DNA from 3 places in the Kitasatospora sp. NPDC051705 genome. Region 3 is predicted to be linked to each of the others. Evidence: riboswitches for the same ligand, from Rfam matches in the RefSeq annotation. Region 3 holds a riboswitch; each other region holds the start of a gene.
What was found. Region 3 has a riboswitch for cobalamin ahead of ACIA8Q_RS15205 (HoxN/HupN/NixA family nickel/cobalt transporter). Riboswitches for the same ligand answer to the same signal wherever they lie in the genome.

Region 1: linked by a shared signal. The riboswitch ahead of ACIA8Q_RS14020 (iron ABC transporter permease) and the one ahead of ACIA8Q_RS15205 (HoxN/HupN/NixA family nickel/cobalt transporter) in region 3 are both predicted to bind cobalamin.
Region 2: linked by a shared signal. The riboswitch ahead of ACIA8Q_RS25880 (cobalamin biosynthesis protein) and the one ahead of ACIA8Q_RS15205 (HoxN/HupN/NixA family nickel/cobalt transporter) in region 3 are both predicted to bind cobalamin.

Annotation. Positions count from the first base shown of each region.
Region 1 is NZ_JBITCO010000008.1:258,679-268,990, forward strand. Features, by position in the region: gene ACIA8Q_RS14010 (ABC transporter substrate-binding protein) at 1-549, opposite strand, end outside; gene ACIA8Q_RS14015 (ABC transporter ATP-binding protein) at 558-1,334, opposite strand; gene ACIA8Q_RS14020 (iron ABC transporter permease) at 1,334-2,398, opposite strand; cobalamin riboswitch at 2,575-2,714, opposite strand; gene sodN (superoxide dismutase, Ni) at 2,813-3,208, opposite strand; gene sodX (nickel-type superoxide dismutase maturation protease) at 3,470-3,850, shown strand; gene ACIA8Q_RS14035 (CGNR zinc finger domain-containing protein) at 3,847-4,437, opposite strand; gene ACIA8Q_RS14040 (amino acid ABC transporter ATP-binding protein) at 4,551-5,303, opposite strand; gene ACIA8Q_RS14045 (amino acid ABC transporter permease) at 5,348-6,322, opposite strand; gene ACIA8Q_RS14050 (ABC transporter substrate-binding protein) at 6,357-7,292, opposite strand; gene ACIA8Q_RS14055 (ABC transporter substrate-binding protein) at 7,708-8,640, opposite strand; gene ACIA8Q_RS14060 (NADP-dependent malic enzyme) at 9,220-10,312, shown strand, end outside.
Region 2 is NZ_JBITCO010000024.1:33,412-43,723, forward strand. Features, by position in the region: gene cpt (chloramphenicol phosphotransferase CPT) at 1-164, opposite strand, end outside; gene ACIA8Q_RS25860 (cobyrinate a,c-diamide synthase) at 192-1,577, opposite strand; gene cobO (cob(I)yrinic acid a,c-diamide adenosyltransferase) at 1,588-2,193, opposite strand; gene ACIA8Q_RS25870 (putative cobaltochelatase) at 2,200-4,314, opposite strand; gene ACIA8Q_RS25875 (cobyric acid synthase) at 4,311-5,825, opposite strand; gene ACIA8Q_RS25880 (cobalamin biosynthesis protein) at 5,822-6,802, opposite strand; cobalamin riboswitch at 6,958-7,090, opposite strand; gene ACIA8Q_RS25885 (transcriptional regulator) at 7,387-8,097, shown strand; gene ACIA8Q_RS25890 (alpha/beta hydrolase family protein) at 8,317-9,429, shown strand; gene ACIA8Q_RS25895 (hypothetical protein) at 10,216-10,312, shown strand, end outside.
Region 3 is NZ_JBITCO010000009.1:249,095-259,406, reverse strand. Features, by position in the region: gene ACIA8Q_RS15225 (DNA-formamidopyrimidine glycosylase family protein) at 1-495, shown strand, start outside; gene ACIA8Q_RS15220 (hypothetical protein) at 566-2,569, shown strand; gene ACIA8Q_RS15215 (hypothetical protein) at 2,598-4,289, opposite strand; gene ACIA8Q_RS15210 (metalloregulator ArsR/SmtB family transcription factor) at 4,341-4,724, opposite strand; cobalamin riboswitch at 4,807-5,000, shown strand; gene ACIA8Q_RS15205 (HoxN/HupN/NixA family nickel/cobalt transporter) at 5,032-6,147, shown strand; gene ACIA8Q_RS15200 (aminopeptidase P family protein) at 6,261-7,367, shown strand; gene efp (elongation factor P) at 7,444-8,007, shown strand; gene nusB (transcription antitermination factor NusB) at 8,012-8,449, shown strand; gene ACIA8Q_RS15185 (thioesterase family protein) at 8,603-9,430, shown strand; gene ACIA8Q_RS15180 (hypothetical protein) at 9,581-10,312, shown strand, end outside.

The DNA of each region.
Region 1 (10,312 bases), on a different contig from region 3:
GACGTCGAAGACCTCGCCCAGGTTGGCCAGGTCGGTGTAGAGCGCGTCCAGCGGGGACATCACCCCGCGCTCGGGGCCCCGGCCGCTGCGGCAGGACTCGCTGAGCACGTACGAGCCGATGCCGAGGTCCTTCAGCGCCTGCGGGGTGAAGCCGCTCCCCTCGTCGAAGCCGTAGTGCCAGCCCGCGAAGACCAGGTCGGCCCGGGCGTCCAGCACGATCTCCTTGGTGATCTCCTTCCTGGAGAGCCACGCGGTCCGCTGGTAGCCGTCCTTCCAGGCGACCTGGTCGACCCGGCCCTTGTCGTCGGGCATCACGTAGCCGGCCATCCGGTCGGCGAGGCCGAGGGCGAGCATCAGCTCGGTGATGCCGACGTCGTTGGTGACCGCCCGGGCGGGCTTGCGGTCGAAGGTGAGCGCGGTGCCGCAGTTCTGCACGGTCACCGGGTAGTGGGCGGAGCCGGCGGCGGCGTCGCCGGGGGCGATCTCCGCGCCGCAGGCGGTGAGTCCGAGGGCGAGCAGGGCGGCGGAGGCAACGGCCTTGGTGCGCAAGCGGGTTCCTAGCGGGTGGGGTGGACACGGTCGAAGAGCAGCTGGAGGGCGCCGGTCACCGGGTGCCGGACGGGGGTGGCCCGGACGCCGAACACCTCGGCCAGCAGGTCGGGCCGGAGCACCTCGGCGGGCGGCCCGGAGGCGACGATCCGGCCGGCCCGCAGCACGTACAGCAGGTCGCAGTGGCCGGCCGCCAGGTTGAGGTCGTGCAGGGCGGTGAGCACCGTCGGCCCGGCCTCCCGGACCAGCGCCAGCACGTCCAACTGGTGGGCGATGTCCAGGTGGTTGGTGGGTTCGTCGAGCACCAGCAGCCGCGGGTCCTGGACCAGCGCGCGGGCGATCAGCACCCGCTGCTTCTCGCCGCCGGACAGGCTCGGGAAGCCCCGTCCGGCCAGGTGCTCGGCGCCGACCCGGCGCAGCGCCCGCGCGCAGCGCGCGCGGTCGTCCGGGCCCGGCCCGCCCAGCCCGCTCCGGTGCGGCAGCCGGCCCATCGCGACCACCTCGGCGACGGTGAAGTCGAACTCGGCGGAGTGCTCCTGCGGCAGCGCGGCCACCCGCCGGGCGGCCTCGCGGGCGGGGAGCGCGTGCAGCTCGGCGCCGTCCAGCAGGACGGCCCCGGCGGCGGGCCGCAGCGCCCGGTAGACGCAGCGCAGCAGGGTCGACTTGCCGCTGCCGTTCGGCCCCACCAGACCGACCACCTGCCCGGCGGCGGCCTTCAGCACGACGTCGTGGACCAGCCGGGCACCGGCCAGGTCGACCGAGACCCGGTCGAGGGAGAGGTCCATCAGCGCCCCCCGAGGGCGTGGCCGCGGCGGCGCATCAGGAACAGGAAGCAGGGCACGCCGAGCACCGCGGTGCCGACCCCGACGGGCAGTTCGGCGGGCGCCAGCAGGGTCCGCGAGACGATGTCCACCCAGACCAGCAGTAGCGCACCCGCCACCGGCGCGACCAGCAGCACCCGGCGGTGGCCGGCCCCGACCAGCATCCGGGCCAGGTGCGGGACCATCAGCCCGACGAAGCCGATCGCCCCGCTGACCGCGACCACCGTGCCGGTGACGGCGGCGGTCACCACGAACAGCTCGCGGCGCAGCCGGTCCGGGTCCACGCCGAGCGAGGCGGCCGTCTCGTCACCCATGGCGAGCGCGTCCAGCCGGCCCGCGGAGCAGTGCAGGTGGACCAGGCCGGCGAGCACGGTGGCGGCGACGATCGGGACGGATCCCCAGGTGGCGCCGCCGAGGTTGCCGAGCAGCCACATCATGGCGTCCCGGGCGGCCTCGCCGCGGGCGGCGGCGAAGACCATCAGCGCGGTGGCGGCGGAGAAGCCGTAGGAGAGCGCGGTGCCGGTGAGCACCAGGCGCAGCGGGGTGAGTCCGTGGGCGGTCCGGGCGGCCAGGTAGACCAGCACCATGGCGAGCAGCGCGGTGCCGAAGGCGGAGGCCGAGATCGCCCACACCCCGAGCGAGGCGAAGGCGCCCAGCAGCAGGACGGCGTTGGCGCCGACGGCCGCGCCGGAGGAGATCCCGAGCACGAACGGATCGGCCAGCGCGTTGCGCACCAGAGCCTGCACGGCGACCCCGGTGGCGGCGAGCCCGGCGCCGACCACCGCGGCCAGCACGGTGCGCGGCAGCCGGATCTCCCAGACGATGGCGTACGCGGCGGCCTCGTCGGCCTCCAGTCGACCGCCCGTCAGCCCGGCGGCGAGCAGCCGCAGCACCCGGGCAGGGCCGAGGCCGGCGGCGCCCAGCGCGACCCCGCAGACCAGCGAGAGCAGCAGGGCGACGGCCAGGCCGAGGGCGAGGGGCGGGGCGGGTATCCGCCGGGCGGGCGGCGCGGCCGCGGCGCCGCTCACGTGCCGGCCCCGCCGGGCCGCACACGGGCGTGGGCCCGCGCGCACCTGTTGACGGTCCGTTCGCTGCGCTCGTTCACCGGGGTTGTGCGCCTTGCCTCGGGCCGCGGGCGCGCGGGGGCGGGCGCCGGGCGGGCGCGGGCCCGTGCGGCGCCGTCCCCTCGCAGTCCACGGCGAGTTGTCGGGAGGTCAGCGGCCGGGGGCGATCGGGCTGGCGCGGCCGTGCGGGCCGCGCTCACCGTTGCGGGTCAGCGCCGGACTCACACCGGACTTCCCCCTCGGACGCCCTGGCAGCATAACAGCCACTCAGGCTAGGCAACCCTTACCGGGGTGGGTCCCGGCCGGGTCGGCCGTGGACGCACGACCGCCCCCGTCCGGCGGTGCGGACGGGGGCGGTCGGGTGGCGACGCGTCAGGCTCAGGCCTGCTTGGTCTCCCAGAAGATCTTGTCGACCTCGGCGATCAGGTCCAGCAGGGCCTGGCCGGTGGCCGGGTCGGTGGACGCCTTGGCGGCCGAGGCGGCCTTCAGGGTGTCGTTGATCAGCGCGTGCAGCTGCGGGTACTTCTCGAAGTGCGGGGCCTTGAAGTAGTCGCTCCACAGCACCGAGATGTGGTGCTTGACGGCCTCGGCGCGCTGCTCCTTGATGATGACGGCGCGGGCGCGGAAGTGCGGGTCCTCGTTGGCCTGGTACTTCTCCTGGGTGGCCTTGACCGACTCGGCCTCGATCCGGGCCTGCGCCGGGTCGTACACGCCGCAGGGCAGGTCGCAGTGGGCGTGGGCGGTGGCGCGCGGTGCAAACAGACGAGAGAACATGGGAGTCCTTCCTTAGATCGTCTTCCCGCGCCCGAGATTACCCTTCCGCCCTGCGGGTTTCGCGATCGGGCGGTGGGCCTAGGGCAAAAGGCGGACCCGGAACCGGGGTAATCCGGACATCGAACGGGGTGACGATCCGTGCGGCAGACTGGGACCGTTCGGTCGGGAGGAGGAGTCGTGGCGCGGAGCGCGGAAGCCGGGGGCGGCGCCCGGGGCGGCGGCGCGCTGCCGTTCGGGCTGGTCGACGTGGCCGGGCCCTCGATGGTCCCGACCCTGCGCGAGGGCGACCAGCTGCTGGTGCGCTACGGCGCGCCGATCCGCCCGGGCGCGGTGGTGCTCTTCCGGCACCCCTTCCAGCAGGACCTGCTGGTGGTCAAGCGGGCCGCCGAGCGCCGCCCGGCGGGCTGGTGGCTGCTGTCCGACAACCGGCCGGTGGACAGCGACAGCCGCAGCTACGGCCCGGTGCCGGACGAGCTGGTGCTCGGCCGGGTGCTGCTGCGGTTGCGCCCGCGCCCGGCCTGGCTGGCGCCCGGCCGCCGGCTGGAGCGGCTGCTGCTCGGCGGCCGGCTGGCCGCCGTCCCGGGCCTGGCCCGCCGGCTGGGCCTCTGGGTGGAGGACGTCCACCCGCCGCAGCCGCGCTAGGGGGTGTTGCCCGGCGCCGCGGCCTCCGCCTCCTGGCGCTTGCGGGCCCGGTAGGCGGCGACGTTGGCGCGGGTCGCGCAGCGGTCCGAGCAGTAGCGGCGGGAGCGGTTGGTCGAGGTGTCCAGGTAGGCGTTGCGGCAGGGGGCGGCCTGGCAGATGCCGAGCCGGTCGGCGCCCAGCTCGGTCAGGTGCACGGCCAGGCCCATGCAGGCGACGGCGCTGAAGTGCGCGGTGGCGGTCGGCGAGTTGTCGGCGAGGTGCAGGTGCCAGCGGGGCCGGCCGGCGTCGTCCAGGTAGTCGTGCCCGGAGACCAGCGGGCTGACGGGGTACTCCATCAGCAGGCTGTTCAGCAGGTCGACGCCCCGGACCTCGTCGTTCTCGGCGGCGGCCTCGAAGACCCCGCGCAGTCTGGTCCGCACCGCCCGCAGCCGGGGCAGGTCGGACTCGTCGGCCAGCGCGGCGGCCCGCGAGGAGTCGGAGAACAGCTCGCGCACGGCCTCGACGGAGGTCAGCGAGTCGGTTCCGCGCTCGGGCTCCTCGGTGTTCACCAGCCGGACGGCGAGGTCGGCGTACGAGGCGAGCTCCACGGCGGTCCTTCCAGAAGTGTCGGTAACGGGCTGACTGCTTCCAGCCTATTACCCGAGTGGGGAAAACGTCGGCGCCCGGCAGGAGCAGCCTGCCGGGCGCCGACGGTAGGGATCTACAGGACCTTGGAGAGGAAGGCCCTGGTGCGTTCGTGCTGCGGGTCGGTGAGCACGTCGCGGGGGGTCCCGGACTCGACGACGACGCCGCCGTCCATGAACACCAGCGCGTCGCCGACCTCGCGGGCGAAGCCCATCTCGTGGGTGACGACGATCATCGTCATCCCCTCCTCGGCCAGCCCGCGCATGACGTCCAGCACCTCGCCGACCAGCTCCGGGTCGAGCGCGGAGGTGGGCTCGTCGAAGAGCATCAGCTTCGGCTTCATGGCCAGTGCGCGGGCGATCGCCACGCGCTGCTGCTGGCCGCCGGAGAGCTGCGACGGGTAGTTCTTCGCCTTGTCGGACAGGCCGACCCGCTCCAGCAGGGCCATCCCGCGCTCGCGGGCGTCGGCCTTGGACTCGCCCTTCACCTGGACCGGCGCCTCGATGACGTTCTCTATGGCGGTCATGTGCGGGAACAGGTTGAAGCGCTGGAACACCATGCCGATGTCGCGCCGCTTGAGCGCGACCTCGCGGTCCTTGAGCTCGTAGAGCTTGTCGCCCTTGCGCCGGTAGCCGACCAGCTCGCCGTCGACGGACAGCAGTCCGCCGTTGATCTTCTCCAGGTGGTTGATGCACCGGAGGAAGGTCGACTTGCCGGAGCCCGACGGGCCGATGAGGCAGAACACCTCGCGGGGCTTGACCTCCAGGTCGATGCCCTTGAGCACCTCGACCAGGCCGTACGACTTGCGCACGCCCTCGGCCTTGACCATCGGCTCGCCCGGTGCGGCGTCCTGCGGCTGCTTGGTCAGATCGGTCATGCGTGACCACCTCCCTCGAGCCCCGGGACGACGTCGTGCTCGGTCTTCGGCGCGGGCTTGCCGCGGAAGAGGCCGCGCACGCGCTGGAGCGGGGTCGGCGGCAGCGTCCTGCTGGTACCCCGAGCGTAGTACCGCTCGACGTAGTACTGCCCGACGGTCAGCACGGAGGTCAGGAAGAGGTACCAGAGGCTGACGGTGATCAGCAGCGGGATGGTCTGGAAGGTGCGCGAGTAGATGTTCTGCCCGGCCCGGAACAGCTCCTCCAGCGCGATGACGCTGACCAGCGAGGTGGTCTTGAGCATCGAGATGGTCTCGTTGCCGGTCGGCGGGATGATCACCCGCATGGCCTGCGGCAGGACGATCCGGCGCATGGTCGCGAACCGGCTCATGCCGAGCGCGTGGGCCGCCTCGGTCTGCCCCTCGTCCACCGACTGGATGCCGCCGCGGACGATCTCCGCCATGTACGCGGCCTCGTTGAGGCCCAGGCCGAGCAGCGCCGCGGTGAAGACCGGGATCAGCGTGTTGGTCGACTCGGACCAGAACTCCGGGCCGAACGGGATGCCGATCGACAGCTTGGGCCAGAGCGCGCCCATGAAGTTCCAGAAGACCAGCTGGACCAGGACGGGGGTGCCGCGGAAGACCCAGATGTAGAACCACGCGGTGCCGGACAGCAGGGGGTTCGGCGACAGCCGCATCACCGCGAGGATGATGCCGCCGGCGACGCCCATCACCATGGACAGCGCGGTCAGTTCGAGGGTGACGCCCAGGCCGTGCAGGATGCTGGAGTCGAAGAGGTAGGTGTTGACGACGTCCCACTGGAAGGCGGGATTGAAGATCAGGGCGTGGAGCATCATGGCCGCGAGGACCGCGACGACGACGGCTCCGGCCCACCGGCCGGGGTGGCGGACCGGGACGGCCTTGAAGGTTTCGGGCCGTCCCGGGTGCGCCGTCCCCTGATCGGAATGGTTCACAGTGGCCTCAGGGGGGTGGGGAACTGGCGGAGGGTCAGCTGGTGGCGCCGTTGATCTGGGACTGGGTGATCGCGCCCGCCTGGACGCCCCACTTCTCGAGGATCTGCTTGTAGGTGCCGTCGTCCATCAGCGACTGGACGGCGCCCTGGACGGGCTTGGCGAGCGCGGAGCCCTTGGTCAGGACGATGCCGTACGGGGCCTTGCCCTCGACGGTGCCGAGCTGCTCCAGCTGGCCGTTGGTCTGCTTGATGGCGTAGTCGACGACCGGGGAGTCGGCCAGCATGACCTGGTCGCGGCCGGAGACCACGGCCTGGGTCACGTCGGTCTGCAGGTCGAACTTGTCGCCGTCGTTGGGCACCGGGGGCTTGCCGGCCTTGACGCACGCCGGGTTGATGACGTCCTTGATCTGGTCGGCCTGGGTGGTGCCGGTCTGGACGGCGACCTTCTTGCCGCAGAGGTCGTTGGCGTCGATCTTGTCCGGGTTGCCCTTCTTGACCGCCGCGCTGGTGCCCGCCGAGAAGTAGGTCACCATGTCGACGGTGGCCTCACGGTCCTTGTTGTCCGTGAAGGAGCTCATGCCCAGCTGGAACTTGTTGGCCTGGATGCCCGGGATGATCGCGGTGAACGGGGAGTTCTGGACCTCGACCTGGAGACCGAGCTTCTGGCCGATGGCGTTGGCCAGGTCGACGTCCATGCCGATGACCTTGCCCGAGGCGTCCTGGAACTCGTTGGGCGCGTAGGAGGCGTCGGCCGCGACGACGATCTTGCCCGAGGACTTCACGTCGGCCGGCAGCTGGGAGACCAGGGTGGGGTCGGCGGTGACCGCCTTGACCGAGGCGGACGCGTTGGCGCCGCTGCTGCCGGCCGAGGAGGACGAGCCGCTGCTGCCGCAGCCGGTCAGGACGAGGGAGACGGTGGCGGCAACCGCGCCGGCGGCGAGGAGCCGGGTGCGCTGGGTACGGGCGGTCATGAGGGGGATCTCCTCCTGAGGGAGAGGTCGGGCGGAGCGCGCCGCGGGGGCGGCACACCTGGGCAGCAGGCCGTACGGCGCTGTACGGGTGTATGTCGCTGTACGTCGTCGTACGTGCAGGGCCGGGTCGTGCAGTGCCCGGGCGGGGGGTACCGCCCGGGGTGGTACGAAGAACTGCATCCGCCACCCTCCGCCGAGGTGGACGTTGACCGAACCGCCTCGACCAGTGGCCGGCTCGATCCGAGATGGGGGGAATCCTGCCATCTGAGGACGGTCAGGTGGCCCTCATTCAGATCAAAATCGGATAACGAGGGCTCACACCGTCCGCTATTCGGACCGATTCCGGGCCCCTGTCACCCTGCGTATAAGTATGCAGATCCCCCTGCTTCTGGCCCGGAGGCCCGCCGCCCGAGGCTCAGATGCCGCCGTTGACCACCGCGTTCTGCGCCGCACCGGCGCTGACGTTCCACTTCCCGAGGATCTTGTCGTAGTCGCCGCTGCGGATCAGCTGGTCGACGGCCTTGGCCATCACGTCCCGCAGCGCGGTGTCGTCCTTGCGCAGCGCGATCCCGTACGGGTTGGAGGTGGACTGCCCGCCGGTCACCTCGAAGCGGTTGCCGCCGTCGGTGGTCTTCGCCGCGTAGGCCGCCACCGGGAAGTCGTTCACGCCGGCCGCGGCCGCGCCGGAGGCCACCTCGGCCAGCGCCTTGGCGTCGCTGTCGAACTTGCGGGTGGTGAGCTGGCGCCCGGTCCGGGCGCAGACGGCCACCTGGCGGGTGATGATCTCGTCCTGCGTGGTGCCCTGCTGCAGCGCGACCGTCCGGCCGCACAGGTCGTCCAGGTTCCGGATCCCCTTCGGGTTGCCCTTCGGGACGATGATCGAGGTGCCCGCGATGAAGTAGTCCACGAAGTCGACGCCGGGGTTGACCTGCTTGCCGTTGTCGTCCAGGCCCTCGCGGCGCTTGCGGATGTCGCTGATCGCGGACATCGCCATGTCGAACTGCTTGGCCTGCAGTCCGGGCACCAGCTTGTCGAACGGGGTGTCGACGATCTCGATCCGCACGTCCAGGATCTTGCCGAGCGCGTTGGCTATGTCCGGGTCGAGGCCGTCCGGCTTGCCGTCCGAGCCGCGGAACTCGACCGGGGCGTAGTTGACGTCCATGCCGATCCGCAGCACCCCGGCGGAGCGCTGCGCCTTCGGCAGCTTGCCGCGGATGTCCTGGACCGGATCGCTCGCCGCGGCGGCCTGCCCGCCGTCGTCGCAGCCGGTCAGCAGCAGGGCTCCGGCGGTGGCCAGTGCGACGCAGGCGGCGACCTGGCGGCGGCGGGGGAGGGGGAGGTGGTGCATGAGGGGGCTCCTGTGGGAGTGACGTGCGGCCGCCACGGTGACTCGTGGGTGTACGCGAAATGGCGGACAAGCGATCCTGCCATCCCGCCCTGCCGGGCCCGGCGGCGGGTGTGTCAGAATTCGGTACCGGGTGACCCCCGAACGCTCGAACCAGACCGCCGAGTCCCGACAGGCTCGGGGTGTCCGGGAACGGAAGTCACGACGTGGCTCCGTATCCGGGACACCGGCTCCCCTTCGCGTCTGCGTTCACTCCTGCGGGTGCGCGTGCGCCATCGCCGTTGCCGCCGCCGGAGCCCGTCGCTTCCGACGCCGGGCCCCTGTGACGCGACAGCTCGGCGATGAACTGCACGTGACGAGGACGAAAAGGCATAGGTGCGATGCCTTTGTCCGACCTACGCTCGGCCGCAAGCACAACGCGGACAGACAAGACCCATAAACCCTCATCCGAGGGCGCCGCCCGACGCAGCGCCCCGACCCACCCCCCGGGTCCGCTTCGGCGTACCCGGTTTCCGGTTTCCGGAGGGGTCGTCCCGCCCGTCGGCCGCGCACCCTCGCCAGAACAATGACGAAGAGGTCATCGTGGCAGCGGAGATCATCAGCAGCAGCACCCAGGACACCGACGATCCGGTCGACGCGGTCTTCGCGCTCCACCGCGGCGGCAAGATGGAGATCCGGGCGACCGTCCCGGTGCGCGACGCGGACGACCTGTCCCTCGCCTACACCCCCGGTGTCGCCCGCGTCTGCACGGCCATCGCCGAGCAGCCGGAGCTGGTCAACGACTACACCTGGAAGTCCAACACCGTCGCCGTGGTCACCGACGGCACCGCGGTGCTGGGTCTGGGCGACATCGGCCCGGAGGCCTCCCTGCCCGTGATGGAGGGCAAGGCCATCCTGTTCAAGCAGTTCGGCGGCGTGGACGCGGTGCCGATCGCGCTCGCCTGCACCGAGGTCGACGAGATCGTCGAGACCGTGGTCCGGCTGGCGCCCTCCTTCGGCGGCGTCAACCTGGAGGACATCTCCGCCCCCCGCTGCTTCGAGATCGAGCGCCGCCTCCAGGACGCCCTGGACATCCCGATCTTCCACGACGACCAGCACGGCACCGCGATCGTCACCACCGCCGCCCTGTGGAACGCGGCCAAGGTGACCGGCCGCGAGATCGGCTCGCTGCGGGCCGTCATCTCCGGCGCGGGCGCGGCCGGCATCGCGATCGCCAAGATGCTGGTCGCGGCCGGCATCGGCGACGTCGCGGTCTGCGACCGCAAGGGCGTGGTGTACGAGGGCCGCGGCGACCTCACCGACGTCAAGGCCGAGATCGCCGAGCAGACCAACCGCACCGGGCAGAAGGGCTCGCTGGCCGACGCGCTGGCCGGCGCCGACGTGTTCATCGGCGTCTCCGGCGGCACCGTGCCGGAGGAGGTCGTCGCGACCATGGCCGAGGGCGCGTTCGTCTTCGCGATGGCCAACCCCAACCCGGAGATCCACCCCGAGGTGGCCCACAAGTACGCGGCGGTCGTCGCCACCGGGCGCAGCGACTTCCCGAACCAGATCAACAACGTGCTGGCCTTCCCCGGCATCTTCGCCGGCGCCCTGCAGGTGCGGGCCAGCCGGATCACCGAGGGCATGAAGCTGGCCGCCGCCAAGGCGCTGGCCGGTGTCGTCGCCGACGAGCTGA
Region 2 (10,312 bases), on a different contig from region 3:
TCCGCCAGGCCGCCGATGCCCTCGCCGCCGTCCCGCAGCCGGGCCGGCAGCGCGTCGACCAGGGTGTCCGCGCCGAGGTGCAGCCACGGGTCCGGGAGCCGTTCCTGGAGGAGCCGGGCGATGCTGGACTTGCCGGAGCTGGAGCCGCCGTTGAGGACGATCACGTGCATGCCCACATCCTAAGGACGACCCTAGGGGCGGGCGCCCCGTCCCGTCCCGGCGTCGAACGCCGCCGCGGCCGCCGCGAACGAGGCCGCCAGGGCGGGCGATCCGGCCCAGTGCAGGTGGAGGTAGGAGGCGTGCACGGTGCCGCCGGCGAAGCCCTCGGTGCGCGGGCCGGTGGGCAGGTGCCAGCCCCAGGCGGGGTGGTCGCCGGCGCCCGGTTCGCAGACCGTCCGGTGGAACTCGTGGCCGCGCAGGCGGGTGCCGGCCGGGGCGAGCGGGGAGTCGTGCAGGGCGACGGCCTCCCGGTAGCCGAGGGTGAGGCGTTCGGTCATCCGGGCGCCGGTGTCCAGGACGCCGCACATCGGCAGGCCGTCCAGTTCCCGCCCCAGGTAGAGCAGTCCGGCGCACTCGGCGGCGATCGGGCCGCAGTCCGCGGCGAACGCGGCGATGGCGCCGCGCAGTTCGGCGTTCCCGCTGAGCTCCCGCACGTAGAGTTCGGGGAACCCGCCGCCGATGACCAGGCCGGCGGTGCCCTCCGGCAGCGCGGAGGCGTGCAGCGGGTCGAACGGGACGACCTGCGCGCCCGCGGCGGTGAGCAGTTCGGCGTTCTCGGCGTACGAGAAGGAGAACGCGGCCCCGCCGGCCACGGCGATCCGCGGCGCCCCGGGGACGGGTGCGACCTCGGCGGTCGGATCCCACGGGTCGGCGGCCAGGTCGGGTGCGGTGCGGGCGAGTTCGAGCAGCGCGTCCAGGTCGACGGAGGAGGCGACGAGCTCGCCCATGTCGGCGACGGCCTTGAGGGCCTCCGCCGAGCGTTCCACCGCGGGGATCAGCCCGAGGTGGCGGGAGGGCGTGGCGACGGCGGCGGAGCGGCGCAGCGCGCCGAGGACGGGGACGCCGGAGCCCTCCTCCAGGGCCTCCCGCAGGAGGTGCTCGTGCCGGTCGGAGGCGACCCGGTTGAGGATCACCCCGGCCAGCCGGACCTCCGGGTCCCAGGAGGCGAAGCCGTGCACCAGCGCGGCCACCGAGCGGGACTGCGAGGAGCCGTCGACCACCAGCACCACCGGGGCCCGCAGGAGCTTGGCGACGTGGGCGGTGGAGGCCAGCTCGCCGCGCCCGGACGCCCCGTCGAACAGGCCCATGACCCCCTCGACCACCGCCACGTCCGCCCCGGCCGCGCCGTGCAGGAACAGCGGTGCGACCCGTTCCGGCCCGCAGAGGAAGGCGTCCAGGTTGCGGCCCGGGCGCCCGGCGGCGAGCGCGTGGTAGCCCGGGTCGATGTAGTCGGGGCCGACCTTGTGCGGGGACACCGCCAGCCCGCGCGCGGCGAGTGCCGCGATCAGGCCGGTGGCGACGGTGGTCTTGCCGGCGCCCGAGGAGGGCGCGGCGATGACGAGGCGGGGGATGTTCACGTTCTCGGGGCTACCACTCGATACCGCGCTGGCCCTTGCGGCCGGCGTCCATGGGGTGCTTCACCTTGGTCATCTCGGTGACCAGGTCGGCGGCGCCGGTCAGCGCCTCGGGTGCGTACCGGCCGGTGATGACGACGTGCTGGCTGCCGGGGCGGTCCTCGAGCACGGCCACCACCTCGGCCGGGTCGATCCACCCCCAGTGCATCGGGTAGGTGAACTCGTCCAGCACGTAGAAGCGGTAGGTCTCGGCGGCGAGGTCGCGCTTGACCTGCTCCCAGCCCTCCTTGGCCGCCTCCTCGCTGGTCATCTCCTGCTCGGCGGAGCGCTGGATCCAGGACCAGCCGGAGCCCATCTTGTGCCAGTCGACGGTGCCGCCCTCGCCGGAGGCGCCGAGGACGCGCAGTGCGTTCTCCTCGCCGACCTTCCACTTGGCGGACTTCACGAACTGGAACACCCCGACCGACCAGCCCTGGTTCCAGGCCCGCAGCGCCATGCCGAAGGCGGCCGTGGACTTGCCCTTCCCGGGGCCGGTGTGCACGGCGGTGATCGGCTGGGTACGGCGCTGACGGGTCGTCAGGCCGTCGTCGGGGACGCTTTCGGGGACACCCTTGGGCATGTCGGCTCAGGCCGCCTTTCGCATCGAGGTGGTGACGGGTCGGTTGGCGCGGACGAGCGAGGCGACGCCCTCGGCGCGCAGCTCGTCCAGGCTGACGGCGCTGCCGCCGAGCAGCCCGGCCAGGGTGCGGGCGAGGCCGAGGCGGACGGGGCCGGACTCGCAGTCCAGCACGACGCTGGCGGTGCGCTGGGCGGCGAGGAGCCCGGCGGCACGCCGGGAGTCGGCGAGCGCGTCGCGTCCGCCGGTGGCGCGGCCGTCGGTCACCAGGACCAGCAGCGGCCGGCGGTCGGGGTCGCGGAGCCGTTCCACCCGCAGCACCTCGTGCGCGCGCAGCAGCCCGGCGGCCAGCGGGGTCCGGCCGCCGGTGGGCAGCGACTCCAGCCGGGCCGCGCCGACCTCCACGGACGAGGTGGGCGGCAGGGCCAGCTCGGCGCCGGTGCCGCGGAAGGTGATCATGCCGATCTTGTCGCGGCGCTGGTAGGCGTCCATCAGCAGGGACAGCACGGCGCCCTTGACGGCGGTCATCCGCTGCCGGGCCGCCATCGAGCCGGAGGCGTCCACGACGAACAGCACCAGGTTGGACTCGCGGCCGCGGCGCACCTGCTCCCGGAAGTCGTCCTTGTGCAGCACCAGGGCGCGGCCGTCGCGCCCGCGGGCGACCTGGTGCGGCGCGGCGGCCTGCAGGGTGGCGGTGAGGTGCAGCCGGCTGAGGGTGCCCTGCGGCCGGCGGGCGCGCACGGTGTGGCCGGCGCTGGTCTCGGCGGGGGAGCGGCGGCCCTGGGCGCCGCGGCCGGTGCCCTGGACGGTGAACAGCCGGGTCCGGTACGGGTCGCCGGCCGCGACCGGCGCCGACTCCCGGGCGGGGGCGGGGTGCTGGGCCGGGACGGGCTGCGGCTCGGGTGCTCCGGCCTCCGCCGGGGCGTCCGCGGGGGCGGGCTCCGGGGCGGAGGTCTCCGGGGCCGCGTCGCCGGTCGGCTCGGGTGCGCCGCCGCCGTCGGGGCCGCCGTCGCCCGGGCCGCCGTCACCGCCGCCGTCCGGGCCGTCCCCGTCCGGGTCGCCGCCGTCGGGGCCGTCGCCCTCCGGCTCGGGCTCGGGCTCGGTCTCCGGCTGGGCGTGCTCCTCCAGCGTCCGTTCCAGCTGCTCCTCGTCCAGCCCCGGGGCGTCGAAGGGGTTGCGGCGGCGCCGGTGCGGCAGGGCCAGCCGGGCGGCCTTGCGGACGTCCTCCTCCAGCACCTCCGTGCGTCCGTCCCAGGCGGCGAGCGCGACGGCGGTGCGGGCCATCACGATGTCGGCGCGCAGCCCGTCCACCTCGAACGCGGCGCACACCGCGGTGATCTGCCGCAGTGCGGTGTCGGTCAGCTCGACCTCCGGGAGCAGCTCCCGGGCGGCGGTGATGCGCCCGGCGAGCGCCCGCTCGTCCTCGGCGAACCGCGCGGCGAAGCCGGCCGGGTCCGCGTCGTAGGCGAGCCGGCGGCGGACCACCTCGGCCCGCTCGGCGGGCTCCCGGGTGGCGGCGATCTCGACGGTGAGGCCGAAGCGGTCGAGCAGCTGCGGCCGCAGCTCGCCCTCCTCCGGGTTCATCGTGCCGACCAGCAGGAAGCGGGCCGCGTGCCGCACCGACACGCCCTCGCGCTCGACGTAGGAGCGGCCCATCGCGGCGGCGTCCAGCAGCAGGTCCACCACGTGGTCCTGCAGCAGGTTGACCTCGTCGATGTAGAGCACGCCGCGGTGCGCCTTGGCGAGCAGCCCCGGCTCGTACGCCTTGACGCCCTCGGCCAGCGCCCGCTCGAGGTCGAGCGAGCCGACGATCCGGTCCTCGGCCACGCCGACCGGCAACTCGACCAGCTGGGACGGGCGTTCGTGGCTGCCGGCGGCCGGGTGCGGGCCGTCCGGGCACTGCGGGTCCGGCCCGGCCGGGTCGCAGGCGAAGCGGCAGCCGTCGACGGCGGCGATGGACGGCAGCAGGCCGGCCAGGGCGCGCACCATCGTCGACTTCGCGGTGCCCTTCTCGCCGCGCACGAGCACGCCGCCCACGGCCGGGGAGACCGCGTTGAGCAGCAGCCCGAGCCGCAGGTCGGCCATGCCGACGATCGCGGTGAACGGATAGCGGACGTCACTCATGCATACTCCCCAGGTGCCCCGGGCGCCAGGAACGGCAGCGATCCGGCCGCCGGCACCCCGCCCTCGATCAGCTTCCAGAGCGCGTCGGTGTCCGCGTGCTCCTCGATCAGGTCGCCCAGCCGGTCCAGCCGGGCCTCGCGCGCCTCGGCGAAGGACGTGTCCGGCGCGGGCACGAACGCGCGGCCCGCCGATCCGGCGACCTCGCGCAGGAGTTCGCGGCGGAACCCGTCGTTCTCCAGCGCGCCGTGCCAGGTGGTGCCCCAGACCTGGCCGACCCGGCAGCCGTCCAGGAAGGGCTCGCCGCCCTCCACCTCGACCACCCCGTGGTGGATCTCGTAGCCCTCGACCCGGTGCCCGTACGCCTCGCCGACCGGCCGGCCGAGCACCTTCTCGGCGCCGAACCGCACGCGCGTCGGCAGCAGTCCGAGACCGGCGACCTCGCCGGCCCCGGACTCCACCTCGTCGACGATCGAGCCCGCCAGCATCTGGTAGCCGCCGCAGACCCCGAGCACCGGCAGCCCGGCCGCCGCGCGGGCCTTCAGCGCCGGTTCCAGGCCGCGCTCGCGCAGCCAGGCCAGGTCGGCGACGGTGGCCCGGGTGCCGGGCAGCACCACCAGGTCGGCGTCGGCCAGCTCCTCCGGCCGGGTCGCCCAGCGCACCAGCACGCCCGGCTCCTGCGCGAGCGCGTCCACGTCGGTGAAGTTGGAGAGCCGGGGGAAGCGCACCACGGCCACCCGCAGCACGTCCGCGCCGAGCGGGCCGCGGCCGTCCACCCGGTCCACCACGGTCGACAGGTCCAGCGAGTCCTCGGCGTCCAGCCACAGGCCCGGCAGCATCGGCAGGGTGCCCAGCACCGGGCGGCCGGTCAGCCCGTGGAGCATCTCCAGCCCGGGGGCGAGCAGCCGGGCGTCGCCGCGGAACTTGTTGACGAACCAGCCGGCCACGTGCCGCTGGTCCTCCGCGGACAGCAACGCCAGCGTCCCGTACATGGCCGCGAAGACGCCGCCGCGGTCGATGTCGCCGACCACCACCACGGGCAGTCCGGCCGCGGTGGCCAGGCCCATGTTGGCGATGTCCCGGTCGCGCAGGTTGATCTCGGCGGGCGAGCCGGCGCCCTCGCAGACCACCACGTCGTAGCGGCGGCGCAGGTCCGCCAGGCACTCCAGGGCCCGCTCCAGCAGGACGGGCTTGCGCTCGCGGTAGTCCAGCGCACCGACCTCGGCGACCGGCCGGCCGAGCAGCACGACCTGGCTGCGGCCGTCGGCGCCGGGCTTGAGCAGCACCGGGTTCATGGCCGCCTCCGGCTCCACCCGGGCGGCCTGCGCCTGCATCGCCTGGGCCCGGCCGATCTCGGCGCCGTCGGCGGTGACGAAGGAGTTCAGCGACATGTTCTGCGCCTTGAACGGCGCCACCGCGACCCCGCGGCGGGCCAGCCAGCGGCAGATGCCCGCCGTCACCACGCTCTTGCCCGCGTCCGAGGTCGTCCCTGCGACCAGCAGCGCGTTGCTCATGCCCGTCCCTTTCCGCTTCTGCTTCCGCGGCCGGCCAGCAGTCGCAGTGCGACGTGCCCCGCCACGGTCGTACCCAGGGCCAGCGCGCCCACCCTCCGGGAGAGCACGCAGGCCCGCTCGATGTCGTCCACCGTGACCGGCCGCAGTTCGGCGCCCAGGACGGGTCGGTGCTCGACCCGCTCGCCGTACTGCAGGGTGCCGCCCAGCCGGACGCCGACCGCGCCCGCGAAGGCGGACTCGGCCTGGCCGGCGTTCGGGCTCGGGTGCGCCGAGCCGTCCCGGCGCCAGACCCGCCAGGCGGTGCGCGGCTGCGGCGCGGCGGCGACGGTCAGCAGGGCGGTCAGCCGGGCGCCCGGCCAGCCCGCCACGTCGTCCAGCCGGGCCGAGGCCCAGCCGAACCGGGCGTGGCGCGGCGAGCGGTGGCCGACCATGGCGTCCAGGGTGTTCACCGCGCGGAACGCCAGCAGCCCCGGCGTGCCCGCCAGCGCGCCCCAGACGAGCGCGTTGACGACGGCGTCGGCGGTGTTCTCGGCCACCGACTCGACCACCGCGCGGGCGATCTGCTGCTCGTCCAGCGCGCTCGGGTCGCGGCCGCACAGGTGCGGCAGCCGGGCCCGGGCCGCCGTCAGGTCGCCCGCGGCCAGCGAGCGGCCGATGGTGCGGGCCTCCCGGGTCAGCGAGGTGCCGCCGAGCACCGTCCAGGTCGCGGCGGCGGCCAGGGCCGCGCGGCCGAGCGGGCGCCGGCCCGCGGTGCGGTCCAGGGCCACCGCGGCGGCGGCCACGGTGCCCGCGCACAGGGCCGTGTAGCCGGCGCCGGTCGCCCGGTCGTCCCGCCAGAGCCGGCGCTCGAGCCTGGCCGCGGCGGAGCCGAAGACGGCCACCGGGTGGCCGCGGCGGGGGTCGGCGTAGCGGGCGTCGGCGGCGTAGCCCGCGAGGGCGCCCAGCGCGAACGCCGCCGCGCGGGTCAGCGGGCGCACGTCGGGTGCGGCGGGTTCGCGGGGGCGGCGGCCGGGTGCGGCGGGACCGGGGGGTGCGGCGGAAGGCAGCGTCGGGTCCGGCGGGGCGGGGCAGCCTGCATCGCGTGCGTGTCCTCACTCAGGGTCCGCGCCCTGGCTCGACGTAGCGGGGGCGAGAGTCTCCTGGCTTCCGGGTCGGACGCACCCCCGGGCCTTCCAGCGGCTTCTGACGGCGCGCCGTGGCAACCTGCCGAGCGTGCTCCCCGGTGACAGTGGCGGGACCGCGCCGGACTCGCACCGGCTTCCTCTGCATGCCTCCGTTTGGCCCCCGGATCCCATCACGCGGCCGAACCGGGAGTCAACCGAGGTCACGGAGGGGTTGGTCACACGGGACCGGGGGCCGCGGGGCGGCCGCGGGCTCCCGGCCGGGCGGCGGCGACGGGCGGCGGGGCCCGCGTCGGCACCTCCGTCGGTACCTCCGATCCGCCCGCCCGCAGGGGCATGACACCCTGTGCGATCGTCCAGCGGTCCGTAGGGACCTCCAGGGCCGCTTCGTGTGTTCGGCGGCTGGGGCCCGCCGCCACCCGCACCTACCGTTCGTTCCCATGCGACGCAGACAGCCCCCCGCCCTGCCCCCGGTGCCGTTCTCGCCGGGCGCCGCCCGAGCCCACCGGGCCGGCCTCGGCCTGACCCCCGACCAGGTCGTCGGCGGGATGGCCGCGCACGGCGTCCGCCTGCTGCCCACCCACGTCCTCGCCTGGGAGAGCGGCGAGCTGCGGCCGACCGAGGAGGAGTTCATCGCGCTGGCCCGCGCGCTCTGGTGCCCCGCCGTCCAGTTGATGGGCACCCGCCCCACCCGGCTGCGGGACTTCCGGGTCGCCCGCGAACTCCACCAGGACGCCGCCGCCCGCCGGATCGGGGTCGCCCTGCGCCGCTACCAGGACGCCGAGCTGACCGGCCGGTGGGACGGCGACGAGGCCCAGACCCACGCGCTCGCCCAGGTGCTCGGCCTGCGGCTGCGCGAGCTCGTCGACGTCACCGGCCGCCGCGAGGAGCTCGACCGGTGCCTGCGCCAGTGCGTGGACGGCCGGTGGCAGGCCCACGTCCGGGCCGTCGCCCGGATCGTGCCGGTCCACGAGGACGACCTGGCGGCCGTGCTGACGGCCCTCCAGCAGGAGAACCAGGTCTCCTCCCACTGGGGCAGCGGCAGCTGGGGCTCCCCGGCCGCCGCGGTGCCGGACCCGGTCCGCGAGCAGCCGTTGGCGGAGCGCTTCTGGGAGTTGCTCGGGCGGCGCCGGACCGACATCCCGGTCTGACGCCGCGGCCCGCCCCCGCCCGCCCCCGCCTGCCCGCGCCGAACCGCCGCCCGTACCCCTCCAGCCCGCCCGCCTCCCGCCCGCCGCCCGCACCCCCGCCGGCCGCCCCGTCGTGCCCCGGACGGCCCAGCCCGGTGGCCGCCCGGCCGCCCTCCCGGTGAACTGGTGCTCGAACACCGTCCGGTCCAAGACCGTCCGACCGTCAGAGCGGGGAGCGATATGCGTTGGGGAACCGCGGCCGTCGTGGCCGCCGCCGCCGTCGGTGCCGGGGCCGCCGTCCTGGTCATCGGCCGCCGGGCCTCCGAACGGACGGTCCGCCCGGCCGCCGCCGTCGAGGGCTCCGGCCCCGTCCTGGTGCAGAGCCTGGCGGCCGGCCGGATCACCTTCACCCGGCGCCCCGCGAGCCTGCGCCCGGGCCGCTGGGCGGTCGAGTGGGACGACCACGGCCACGCCGTCGTCGAGGACGTCCTGCACAGCGACGAGCAGGGCGTGACCCGCAAGCTCCTGCGCGCCGACCGCGGCACCCTCACACCCGGCACCGAGGTCCGCTTCACCCCGCGCGTCCACCTCGGCGACCCGACCGCGGCGCTCGGCCTCCCGTACCGCGAGACCGCCGCGGACGGCGAGCTCGGCGCGCTGCCGGTCTGGTTCCTCGACGGCAAGCGCGGCACCTGGGTGATCCTGGTGCACGGCCCCGGCGGCGACCGGCAGCAGACCCTCCCGGTGCTCCCCGTCCTGGACCGGCTCTCGCTGCCCGCCCTGGCGGTCACCTACCGGGGTGACGAGGGCGCCCCGGCCTCGCCGGACGGGCTCAGCCACTTCGGCGAGACGGAGTGGCGCGACGTCGAGTCGGCGATGCGCCTGGCGCTGGACAACGGGGCCGGCCGGGTCATCCTGTACGGCTGGTCGGTGGGCGCCACCATGGTCCTGCAGGCGGCGGCCCGCTCCTCCTGGGCGCACGCGATCAGCGGGATCGTGCTCGACTCGCCCGTCCTGGACCTGCCCGCCACCGCCCGCCGCCGCGCCGCGCGGGCCGGGTACACCGGCCCCGCCGCCGAGCTCGGCGCGCTGGCCGCGGAGGGCCGCACGGGGGTCGACCTCGCCGACTTCACCCGGATCGCCGAGGGTGCCGACCTACGGGTGCCCACCCTCCTGATGCACAGCCCGGACGACCAGCTCGCCCCCTTCCGCAGCGCGGAGCGCCTCGCCGGGCTCCGCCAGGACGTGGTCAGCCTGCAAACCTTCCCGGGGGCCGACCACGCCGCGCTCTGGAACTCGGCCCCCACCCACTACACCGAACTCCTGCGCCGCTGGCTCACCCCCCTGCTCTGATCCGTCCGGGCGGCGACCGCCCCCCGCGGCCGCCCGCGGGAGGCGCGGCCGGTGCGGAAACGCCGGCGCGCAAAGGCGGCTGCGGAAAGGCGGGGTGGAGAGGCGGGGTGGACGCGGCCGGCGGCACCCCGGGGCCGGTGTCGTTCGAACGGCCGACTTCCGACGGCACCCGCTCCCCGCCGGCCCTCGTCGGCCGTGTGCGGAAAGTCGGCCGGGCCGACTTTCCACGCCATTCCCGGTGGTCGCGCCGGGCCGTTCCGGCGGCTCCGGAATTCCTCGCGGCGGCCGGTTCCGGACGGGTGCGGAATGCCGTTTCAGCCGGATTTCCGCACCGTCACCCGCATGATCGGCAAACGCCGTCAATCGTCCCCGAAGATCCTCGCCGCGGCCCGTGCCGGGGTGGCCGACGGGCACGGAAAGTGACCGGACGGACGGGGAGCGCGACCGGCGCCGAGGCCCTCCCGCCGGGCTGGCATGGCCCCGCCACACGTTTCCGGCCAGGCGGTTTGCCTCTGTTGCCCGATCTTGTGGAGGTGCTGTGGACGACAGCCCGTCCGTACGGCCAACCGGATGTGACAGAAGGCCGGTACAAGGGGAAGACTGCTCGACGTGACGTCTCGGAATCCGCGCGACCGTGATGCCCCGCTCCCGCCGACGATCGGTACCGGTGCGACGGTGACCCGTCTCCCCGGTACGGCCCACCGGCCCGCCGGTGGCAGGCCGGGCGGGGCCGGGGTACCCCGCCGACGAGGTCCGGCTCCTGCGCCCGGTCGCGGCCGGGTCCCGGTGCCCGAGGGCTTCCCGGCGCCGGCCGAGCTGGCGCCGCTGGCCCGCCGGATGCTGGTGGACGCCGTCCGGATCGCCCGCTGGGCGGGCGATCTGG
Region 3 (10,312 bases):
ACCTGCGCCCTGGTCACCGGCGCCGAGAAGGCCGGCGTCGCCGCCCGCCTCGGCCCCGACCCGCTGCGCGCCGACGCCGACCCGGAGGCCGCCTGGCGCCGGGTGTCGGCCAGCCGGACGACCGTCGCCGCCCTGTTGATGGACCAGAAGGTGCTGGCCGGGGTCGGCAACGTCTACCGGGCCGAGGTGCTGTTCCGCCACGGCATCAACCCCCACCGGGCCGGCCGCGACCTCACCCGCGCCGAATGGGACGCCGTCTGGGCCGACCTGGTCGCCCTGATGCGCGAGGGCGTCGGCGCCGGCCGGATCGACACCGTCCGCCCCGAGCACACCCCCGAGGCGATGGGCCGCCCGCCGCGCGTCGACGACCACGGCGGCGAGGTCTACGTGTACCGCCGTGCCGCGATGCCCTGCCTGGTCTGCGGCACCGACGTCCGCACCGAGCAGCACGCCTCCCGCAACCTCTTCTGGTGCCCCACCTGCCAGACGACCTGACCGGCCGATCACGCCCCGGCCGGGAGCCCAGCCCGTAGGCTGGGGCCGACCGGCCGGAGGGAGCAGGCGGATGGAGCGGCGGGAGGTGGCCAACACCGTCTCGGGGACGGTGGGGGGCCACGTGGTGCAGGCCCAGAGCATCGGGGCGGTGCACCTGCACCAGGGCCCGCCGCCGCCCGGTACGCCCCGTCAGGTCCGCAGACCGCGGCCCACCTTCGTCAACCGGGAGGGTGAACTCGCCGCCCTGGTCCGGGCGCTCGGCCGGCTCGACGAGAACGGTCCGGCGGTGGTGGCGTTCACCGGCCTCGGCGGCGTGGGGAAGACGGAACTGATCTCCCAGTTCGTCGCGGCGCACCGCGCGCACCTCCCGGACGGCGACCTCTACGCGGACCTCGCGGCCTACCGCCACCTCGGCGGGGTCGACCTCGGTGAGGTGCTGGCCGGGTTCCTGCGCGCCTTCGGGGCCGCGGTGCCGGCCACCCTGGCCGAGCGGGCCGCGGCGTACCGGACGGTGACGACCGGCAAGCGCGTCCTGGTGTTCCTGGACAACGTCGAGCAGGCGGGGGAGGTCCGCACGCTGCTGCCGTCCGACGGGCTCGTCGTGGTCGCGGGGCGGCGACGCCTGCCCGGTCTGGTCCTCGACGGCGCCGAGGTGCGGCGGCTGGACCCGCTGAGCACCCCGGCCGGTGCGGAGCTGGTGCGCCGCTGGCTCGGGCCCGACCGGGGCACCGACCGGGAGCTGGACGAGCTGGTCGGACTCTGCGGCGGACTGCCGCTGGCACTGAACGCCGTGGGCTTCCAGCTGGTCGACCACGACGAGCTCGACGTCGACCAGGTGGTGGCCGAACTCGCGGACTCGGAGCGGAGGTTGGCGTCGCTGAGCAACGAGGAGGGCGGGGTCGACCGGATGCTCGACCAGGTGTACGGGCGGCTCTCCGGGCCGGCCCGGGCGCTGTACCGGCTGGTCGGTACCGCCCCCGGGCCGTTCGTCTCCGCCGAGCTGGCGGAGGCGGCCGGCGTCGAGCGCGTCCGGGACGGGCTGAGCGAACTGCGCGCGGCCCACCTGCTGGACGAGGTGGTGGACCCGGGGCCGGGGCAGCGGTTCCGCGCACACGACCTGGTGCGCCTGCACGCCCGCCGCACGGCCGGTGAACTCCCCGACCGCACCGGCCTGCTGGCCCGCGCGGTCGCCTACTACCGGGCCCGGGCCGCCGCGGCCGACGCGCTGGTGCTCGGGGAGCGGTTCCGGCTCCAGGAGCCCCCCGACGCCCCGGGGCGCGAGTTCGCCTCCAAGGCGGAGGCGCTGGAGTGGCTCCGGGCCGAACGGGCCGACCTCCGGGAGGCGGTGCGGGCGGCGGCCGAACAGGGCTGGCACGGTGAGGTGTGGCGGCTGTGCGAATCGCTCTGGGCGCTCTACCACAGCGGCAAGAACTACGGGGACTGGATCGAGACGCACCGGCTCGGCGTCGAGTCGGCGCAGTGGGACAACCGCCCGGACGCGGTGATCCGGATGCGCAACCAGCTGGCCCGCGCCCACTACGAGCTCGGGGACTTCCCCCGCGCGGCCGAGCAGCTGGCGCTGGCCTCGGAGCAGCTGCCGCTGGTCGGGGAGCCGCAGCTGAGCGGTGTGCTGCACGAGACGCACGGGCTGCTCTGCCTGGCCGACGGGCGCCCGGAGCAGGCGGTGGAGCTGTTCCGGCTGGCCTTGGAGGACAACCGCACCGATCCGCACGGCGTGGTGGTGCAGAGCTACAACGTCGCCCAGGCGCTGGTCGCGGCCGGGCGCGCGGCGGAGGCGCTGGACGTCCTGGACGAGGCGACGGCGCGGGCGGAGGAGACCGGCGACCCGATGCTGATGCGGCTGCCGCTGGTCCGGGCCCGGGCCCAGCGCGCGCTGGGGCGGCTTGACCTCGCCGCCCGGGCCGCCGAGGACTGCGCGCGGCGGGCTCGCGAACTCGGCCAGCGGGCCAAGGAGGCCGAGGCCTTCACCCTGCTCGCCGCGCTCGCGGAGGAGCTGGGCGACGCGGCACTCGCCGAGCGGGCGCGGGGCCGGCTGGAGGAGCTGAAGGGCTGAAACCGTCACCGTGCCGGGGGAAAAGGCCTCAGGGCGGCGGGGTGAAGGCCACCCGGGTGCGGTGGCGGCCGGTGCGGATGGTGAGGCCGTGGTCGGGCAGGGTGCCGGGGGCGCCGCCCTCGGCGAGCCAGAGCGCGACGGCCGCGCCGAGCAGCAGCGGGTCGAGCCGGGGCTCGGCGCCGGCCCACGGGGCCTCGGCGCGTGCCTCCAGGAGCTCGCCGGTGCGCAGCCGGAGCGCGCAGCGGTCCCGGGCGAGGGCGGCCACCGTCACGGCGAGGCCGGGGATCCCGTCGGCGGCCTCGACGATCCAGCGCCCGGCCGGCTCCTCGGCGTCGACCTCCGTCCTGGCCAGGACCTCGGCCACGGAGCGCAGTTCCACCGTGGTCTCGGCGGCGTCCAGGGCGAAGAAGCCCCGGGGGTGGCCCTGCGGGTCGATCGGGTACCGGCGTACCGAGACCTCGCCGTCCGCGCACTCGCCCTCGACGTCGTAGGCGGTCGGCCGCTCCGCCGGGAGCGGTACCGGGGCCGGGTAGGGCGGCAGGGCGGTGGGGGTGGTGAGGTCGTCGACCTTGTCCGCCAGGAAGCCGAACAGGACGGGGGCCAGGGCCGGGACGGCCCGGTCGCGCTGGCCGAGGGAGCGGTCGGTGACGGGGCGCAGCAGCTCCGGGTCGTACGTCGCGACGGCCGCTTCGAGCTGGGCGTGCAGGTCGCCGTCCGGGTCGAGCGCGGGCGCCGCCTGGCCGAAGGCGTAGGTGGGGGACCCCGGGTCGAGTTCGGCGGCGCCGGTGGCCACCAGCAGGGTGGGGCGGTCCAGTGCCGCGCCGTAGAAGGAGACCGATCCGTGGTCGCCGATCAGCAGGTCGGCGGCGACCAGGGCGGTCTGCCAGCCCTGGTGCGGGGGGATCAGCCTGAGGCCGGAGCCCCGGGCCGTGGCCAGCAGCAGTTCGGGGTCGTGCCGGTCCCAGACGTTGGGGTGCAGGACCACGGCCACGGCGTACTCGTCGGCGGGGAGCGCGGTGACCAGCCGGCGCGGCAGGTCGAGGCAGTGCGCCGCCAGGGAGTGCCTGCTCCAGGTGGAGGTGACGACGACGAGGCGCCGGCCGTCGACGGCCCCGAGGGCGGCGCGGTAGGCGTCCCGCCGGCCGCGGCTGGCCAGCATCCTGGAGAAGGTGAGGTCGCCGACCTCCCGTGCGTGCGGCAGCGCCTCGGGGCAGGTGGCCGCCAGCCGCTCGAACTGCTCCTCGTGGGACAGCCCGATGACCGCGGGGAAGACCCGCCCCCGGTGGGTGAGCTCCTGACGGGACAGGCCGGCGGCACTGACCCCGTCCCCGGTGGACTCGGCGACCAGGCGGTTGTAGCCGGCGCCGTGGGGGAGGACGACGAGCGGGGCGCGCAGCCGGTGCATGGAGGCGTGGACCGCGCAGGACACCGCGAGGTCGAACTCGTACCGGACGGCCTCCTCCCACGGGATGACCGTGACGGCGGGTTGCTGGTCGGCCAGGTAGGGGCCGAGGCCCGCCGTGAACGCCGAGCCCGGGTTGACGGTGAGGTAGCACCGGACGCCGAGCTGCGGGCGGACGAGCAGGGTGAGCACGTCGAGCACCCGGGTGGCCGAGGTGAGCGTGCGGGCGACCGCGAGGACGCGGGCCCGGACGGGCCAGGTCTCCCAGCGGTCTTCGTCGGGCCAGGGCCGGGGCCGGCGCCGCAGGCGGTTCAGCACACGAAGATCGTACTCATCCGGCCCCGCTCCGGCGGGTCCGTCCGGGGCGGGTCAGCCGGTGGCAGCGGTGGGTTCGTGGTGGTCGGCGGCGGCGCAGGGGTCGAGGAGGGGGCGCAGGGCGTCGTCGACGAGCCGGTAGCGCACGACGCGTCCGTCGCGGTCGCCGGTGACCACGCCGGCGGTGCGGAGCAGTCGGAGGGCCTGGGAGACGGCGGGGTCGCGCATACCGGTGGCGACGGCGAGGTCGGTCACGGCGAGCGGGCCGGCGCGGTGCAGGGCGAGCAGGAGGGCGAGCCGGCCCGGGTCGGCGAGCAGGGAGAACCGCTCGGCCCAGGTGCGGACGTGCGCGGTGTCGCCGATGGCGGCGATGGCCTCGCAGACCCGGTGTCCGTCGATGGTGCGGTGGTCCGCGCGGTCGGCCGGTACGAGATGCATGCGGACATTCTCGCAGGCCGGGGCCTGTGATCCTGGACACCTGCGCAGGTGCGCAGCCTTGCATGGGTGGAGCCGGGCCCCCTACGGTGTTGCCCGCCGTGGTGCTCGGGAAGACCGGTGACGGACCCTCAGGGGTCCCAGTCCGGAGCGGCCCTCGCCACTGTGATCGGGGGGAGTCGTCCGTATCCACGACGCCACTGGGCGCTTCGCGCGTCTGGGAAGGCGGGTACGGGTGCCCCGTAAGCCAGGAGACCGGCCACGGCATCTCACGAAGTCTTTCCACGAGGTGCTGGAGCGTGATCCGCGTATGACCCTGCCCGAAACCGCCGCCCCCGGGGCGCCGGCGGCGCCGTCCGCACTGCCGACGTTCCGCTGGAAGCGCGAGGACACCGTCCGCACGGCCGGACTGATGGGCGTGATCCTGGCCATGCACGTGGTCGCGTTCGGGACGCTGTTCTTCCTGGTCGCGCCCCACAACTACGCGGTCGGCACCCAGGTCTTCGGGGTGGGCCTGGGCATCACCGCGTACACCCTCGGCATGCGGCACGCCTTCGACGCCGACCACATCGCGGTGATCGACAACACCACCCGCAAGCTGATGGCGGACGGCAAGCGCCCGGTGTCGGTGGGCTTCTGGTTCGCCCTCGGGCACTCCTCGATGGTGGTCATCATGGCCGCCCTGGTGGCGGGCGGCGCCCAGCTGGCCAACACCCTGATGGACGACGAGTCGACGACCCACCAGTGGCTGGGGATGGTCGGCACGACGGCCTCCGGCGCGTTCCTGTACCTGATCGGCGCGCTCAACCTGGCGGCGCTGGTGGGCATCCTCAAGGTGTTCCGGGCGATGCGGGCCGGGAAGTACGACGAGGCGCAGCTGGAGGAGCACCTGAACTCGCGCGGCTTCCTGGCGAGGGTGCTGAACCGGGCGACGCGGTCGATCACCCGGCCGGGGCAGATGTTCCCGGTGGGCATGGTGCTGGGCCTGGGCTTCGACACCGCGACCGAGGTCACCCTGATGGTGATGGCGGGCTCGGGCGCGGCGGCCGGGCTGCCCTGGTACGCGATCGTCTGCCTGCCGCTGCTCTTCGCGGCCGGGATGAGCCTGTTCGACACGCTGGACGGGACGTTCATGAACTTCGCGTACCAGTGGGCCTTCTCCAACCCGGTGCGCAAGGTGTACTACAACCTGACGATCACGGGGCTGTCGATCGCGGTGGCCTTCGTCATCGGCACGATCGAACTGGTCGGCGTGCTGCACGAGAAGCTCGACCTGACCGACCCGGTGAGCGGCTGGATCGCGGACATCTCGCTGGACAACGTCGGGTACGCGATCGCCGGGCTCTTCGTGGTGGTCTGGGCCGCGGCGATCGGCTACTGGAAGCTGGCCGGGGTCGAGAAGCGCTGGCAGCCGACCGGGCAGTGACAGCCCCGAACCGGTCGGCCCGGGGTGCGAGCCGGGGCGTGCGGGCAGCGGCGACGTGCCCCCTCGGGAGTGCTCGGCGGGCGGAACGGGGTGCGGCTTCGTAGGCTCGACGCATGTCTGATGCGTACGCGGGTCGGCGGGAGCGGGTGAGGGAGCACTGCAGTGCGGCCGGGGCCGATGCGGCGCTGATCACCCGGGCGGCGAACGTGCGGTATCTGACCGGCTGCGCGCCCTGCGGGGCGACGCTGCTGCTCACCAGGGACCGCGCACTGCTGGCGCTGCCGGACGACCTGCCGCCGGACGACACCGGGGAGCACCTGATCGCCCCGGACGTCACCCAGGTGCCGGTGCCGGCCGGGGCGGACACCGCCCTGGCGGCGGCCGAGGCCGCGGCGCGGCTCAGGCTGGCGGCGCTGGCGGTGGAGGAGCACGACCTGACCGTCAGCCGGCACCGGTCGGTGGCCGGCCTGTCCGGCGGTGCCCGGCTGGCCGACCTGGACCGGCTGGTGGAGCGGCTGCGGGTGGTCAAGGACGAGCACGAGATCGCCGACCTGCGGATCGCCGCCGAGATCGCCGACCAGGCGCTCGGCGAGCTCCTGGAGTCGATCCTGGTCGGGCGGACGGAGCGGCACCTGGCGATGGAGCTGGAACGCCGGATGATCGACCACGGTGCGGACCGGGCGGCCTTCCCGGTGTCCGTCGGCACCGGCAGCCACTCCGGGCAGCCCGCCCACCAGCCGACCGACCGCCGGGTGGAGGAGGGTGACTTCCTGACCGTGGTGATGGGCGCCCAGTACCGCGGCTACGGCATCTCGACCGCCCGGACCTTCGTGATCGGCGCCGCCCCCGCGCCCTGGCAGGTCGAGCTGCACCGGCTGGTGTTCCGCGCCCAGCGGGCCGCCCGGGAGGCGCTCGGACCAGGCGTGGAGCAGTACGTGCCCGACCGGGCCGCGCGGCAGATCCTGGAGGCGGCCGGCCACACCGAGGCGTCCCCGCACCCGGTGGGGCACGGCATCGGGCTGGAGATCCGGGAGGCGCCGCGCCTCGGCCCTTCGGACATGGGTAAACTGGACAGCCGCGTACCGGTCACCGTCGGTCCTGGGGTCCACCTCCCGGGCAGGGGCGGTGTCCGGATCGAGGACACGCTCGTGGTGCGCCCCCTCGAGGAGGGCGGGCCCGAGCTGCTCACCATCACCACCAAGGAGCTCCTCGCCCTGTGACCGCGGCCCCCGGGCCGTCGGCGGCAGGACGCACCCCTTGGTTCCTTGACAGCTATATCCAGGAGTAAGTGCGCCCGTGGCTTCCACGAACGATCTCAAGAACGGCATGGTCCTCAAGCTGGAGGGCGGCAAGCTCTGGTCCGTCGTCGAGTTCCAGCACGTCAAGCCCGGCAAGGGCCCGGCCTTCGTGCGTACCAAGCTCAAGGAGGTCCTGACGGGCAAGGTCGTCGACAAGACCTTCAACGCGGGCACCAAGGTCGAGACCGCCAACGTCGACAAGCGCGGCATGCAGTTCTCGTACAAGGACGGCGAGAACTTCGTGTTCATGGACATGGACACCTACGACCAGCTGACCATCGAGCCCGCCGTCGTCGGCGACGCCGCCAAGTACCTGCTGGAGGGCTTCGAGGCCCTGGTCGCGCAGAACGAGGGCGCGGTGCTCTACATCGAGCTCCCGGCCGCCGTCGAGCTGACCATCGCCGAGACCGAGCCGGGCGTCCAGGGCGACCGCTCCACCGGTGGCACCAAGCCGGCGACCCTGGAGACCGGCGCCGAGATCCAGGTGCCGCTCTTCATCACCACCGGTGAGAAGGTCAAGGTCGACACCCGCGACGGCAGCTACCTCGGCCGGGTGAAGTAAGTCCGTGTCGGCCGCACGCAGCAAGGCCCGTACCCGGGCCTTCCAGATCCTCTTCGAGGCCGACCACCGCGGGGTCGACCCGCAGCAGGTCCTCGCCGACTGGGTGGCCCGCGCCCGCGAGCCCAAGCCGGAGGAGGGCACCCCGCAGGTCGGTGAGTACACCATGGAACTCATCGAGGGGTACGTCCAGCACGCCCGTCGGATCGACGACCTGATCTCCCAGTACGCGGTGGGCTGGACGCTCGACCGGATGCCGATAGTGGACCGCAACGTCCTGCGGCTCGGTGCGTACGAGTTGATCTGGGAGGACGGCGTCCCGGACGCGGTCGTCCTGGACGAGGCGGTCGAGATCGCCAAGGAGTTCTCCACGGACGACTCCCCGGCCTTCGTCAACGGCCTGCTCGCGCGCTTCCTGGAGCTGAAGCCGAGCATCCGCCGGTAGGCGGTGGCGCCCCGCAGACGGCCGTCGGACCCGGATCCCGGGTGCGACGGCCGTCGCGCGTTTCACCCGGGCGGCGTAAGGTGGTGATCTACTCGCCAGTAACTTGGCGGGCGCAGCCGCACACGTCCCCGCAGTGAAGGGCAGGCCACCCCCATGACCACCGCGACCCGCAGCGAGTTCGACCGGGGCATCGCCCTGACCAGACACGCCGACGAGCCCGGCCGCTACGAGGCCGAACTCGGCCCCGGCTGGCAGATCGGCGGCGGGGTCAACGGCGGGATGCTGCTCGCCGTCGCCGGACACGCGCTGTCGCTGGAGCACGCCGACCACCCGGACCCGGTGTCGATCAGCGGTTACTACCTGTCCGCCTCCACGCCCGGCCCGGCCACCGTCCGCACCGAGGTGCTGCGCAGCGGCCGCGGCCTCTCCACCGGCACCGCCTCGCTGAGCCAGGACGGCGTCGAACGCCTGCGCGTGGTGGCCAGCCACGGCGACCTCTCCACCGTCGAGGGCGACGTGCGCACCACCGCGCAGCCGCCGCAGCTGCCGCCGCCGGACCAGTGCATCGGCGTCGAGCACGCCCCGCCGCAGCTGATCGAGCAGGCGGCGCTGCTGGAGCGCTTCGACCTGCGGCTCGACCCGTCCACCGTGGGCTGGGCGCTCGGTCAGCCCTCCGGCAACGGGCGGATCCAGGGCTGGTTCCGGCTCGCCGACGGGCGCGAGCCCGACCCGCTGCTGCTCCTGCTGGTCGCCGACGCGCTGCCGCCCGTCACCTTCGACCTGGGCCTGCCCGGCTGGGCCCCGACCGTGGAGCTGACCGTCCACCTGCGGGCCAGGCCGGTCCCGGGCTGGCTCCGGGTCACCCACGCCACCCGCAACGTGGCCGGCGGCTACTTCGAGGAGGACGCCGAGGTCTGGGACGAGTCCGGCCGGCTGGTCGCGCAGTCCAGGCAGCTGGCCCGGGTGCCGCGCGGGGCCTGATTTCCGCGGAGTTCACCGCGACTTACCGTCGGTTACATTCCTGTGACACGCCGTACGTGTGCGGCGCGCGGTGATGGGGAGATAGACGGTCAGCGGCGAGCCCGCCGCTGACCGTCGCCCGGCGGTCGCCGCCGATGCCAGGAGCCACCGATGAGTAGCCGCAAGGGCCGCGCCCGCCGTAACTCCGACTGCACCGCCGCCGGCCCGCGGCCCGTCGCCCGCGCGCCGCACCGCCGGCAGCGGGCCGAGGGCGGCGAGCAGGCGTTCGTCATCGGCGTGCTGACCAGTGCGGCGGACTTCGCCCGGGCCCGTGCCTGGGGGTTGTCGGACGCACCGGACTTCGAGCGCTACCTGGCCGACACGGCCGAACTGCTCGCCGACGCGGTGGAGCGCTTCGAGGTGGTGCGGGCCCGGATGTTCCACCCGCAGGACTTCGAGGAGTTCTGCGTCCTGCACGGGCTGGACCCGGCGGAGCCGGCCGCCCGCGACCGCTACCTGGTCAACCCGCCGCTGCAGACCCAGCTGCTGGCCTATCAGGGGGAGGAGCTGGCCGGGGACTTCGCGCCGCGGCTGGTCCGGGCCCGGGAGAACGGGCTGACGCTCTGCCACGCCGACCTGCTGCTGGACGGCGGTCTGGTCGGGGGCGCGGGGGAGGCCGACGAGGACCACGCCCGCTGGGTGCGCGCCGCCTACCAGCGCGGCGGCGAGGTGTTCCGCCGGATGCTGGTCGGCGCCGGTGCCGGGGTGTACGAGCTGCGGCTGCGGGTGGACGCGCCGGGCGGCCGGCTGACGGCGGCGGCCCGGGTGCTGCAGTGGGAGGACGGCGTGGTCCGGATCAACGACGAGGACCTGGAGCTGGTCTGCGCGGTGCTCTGCGCGGGG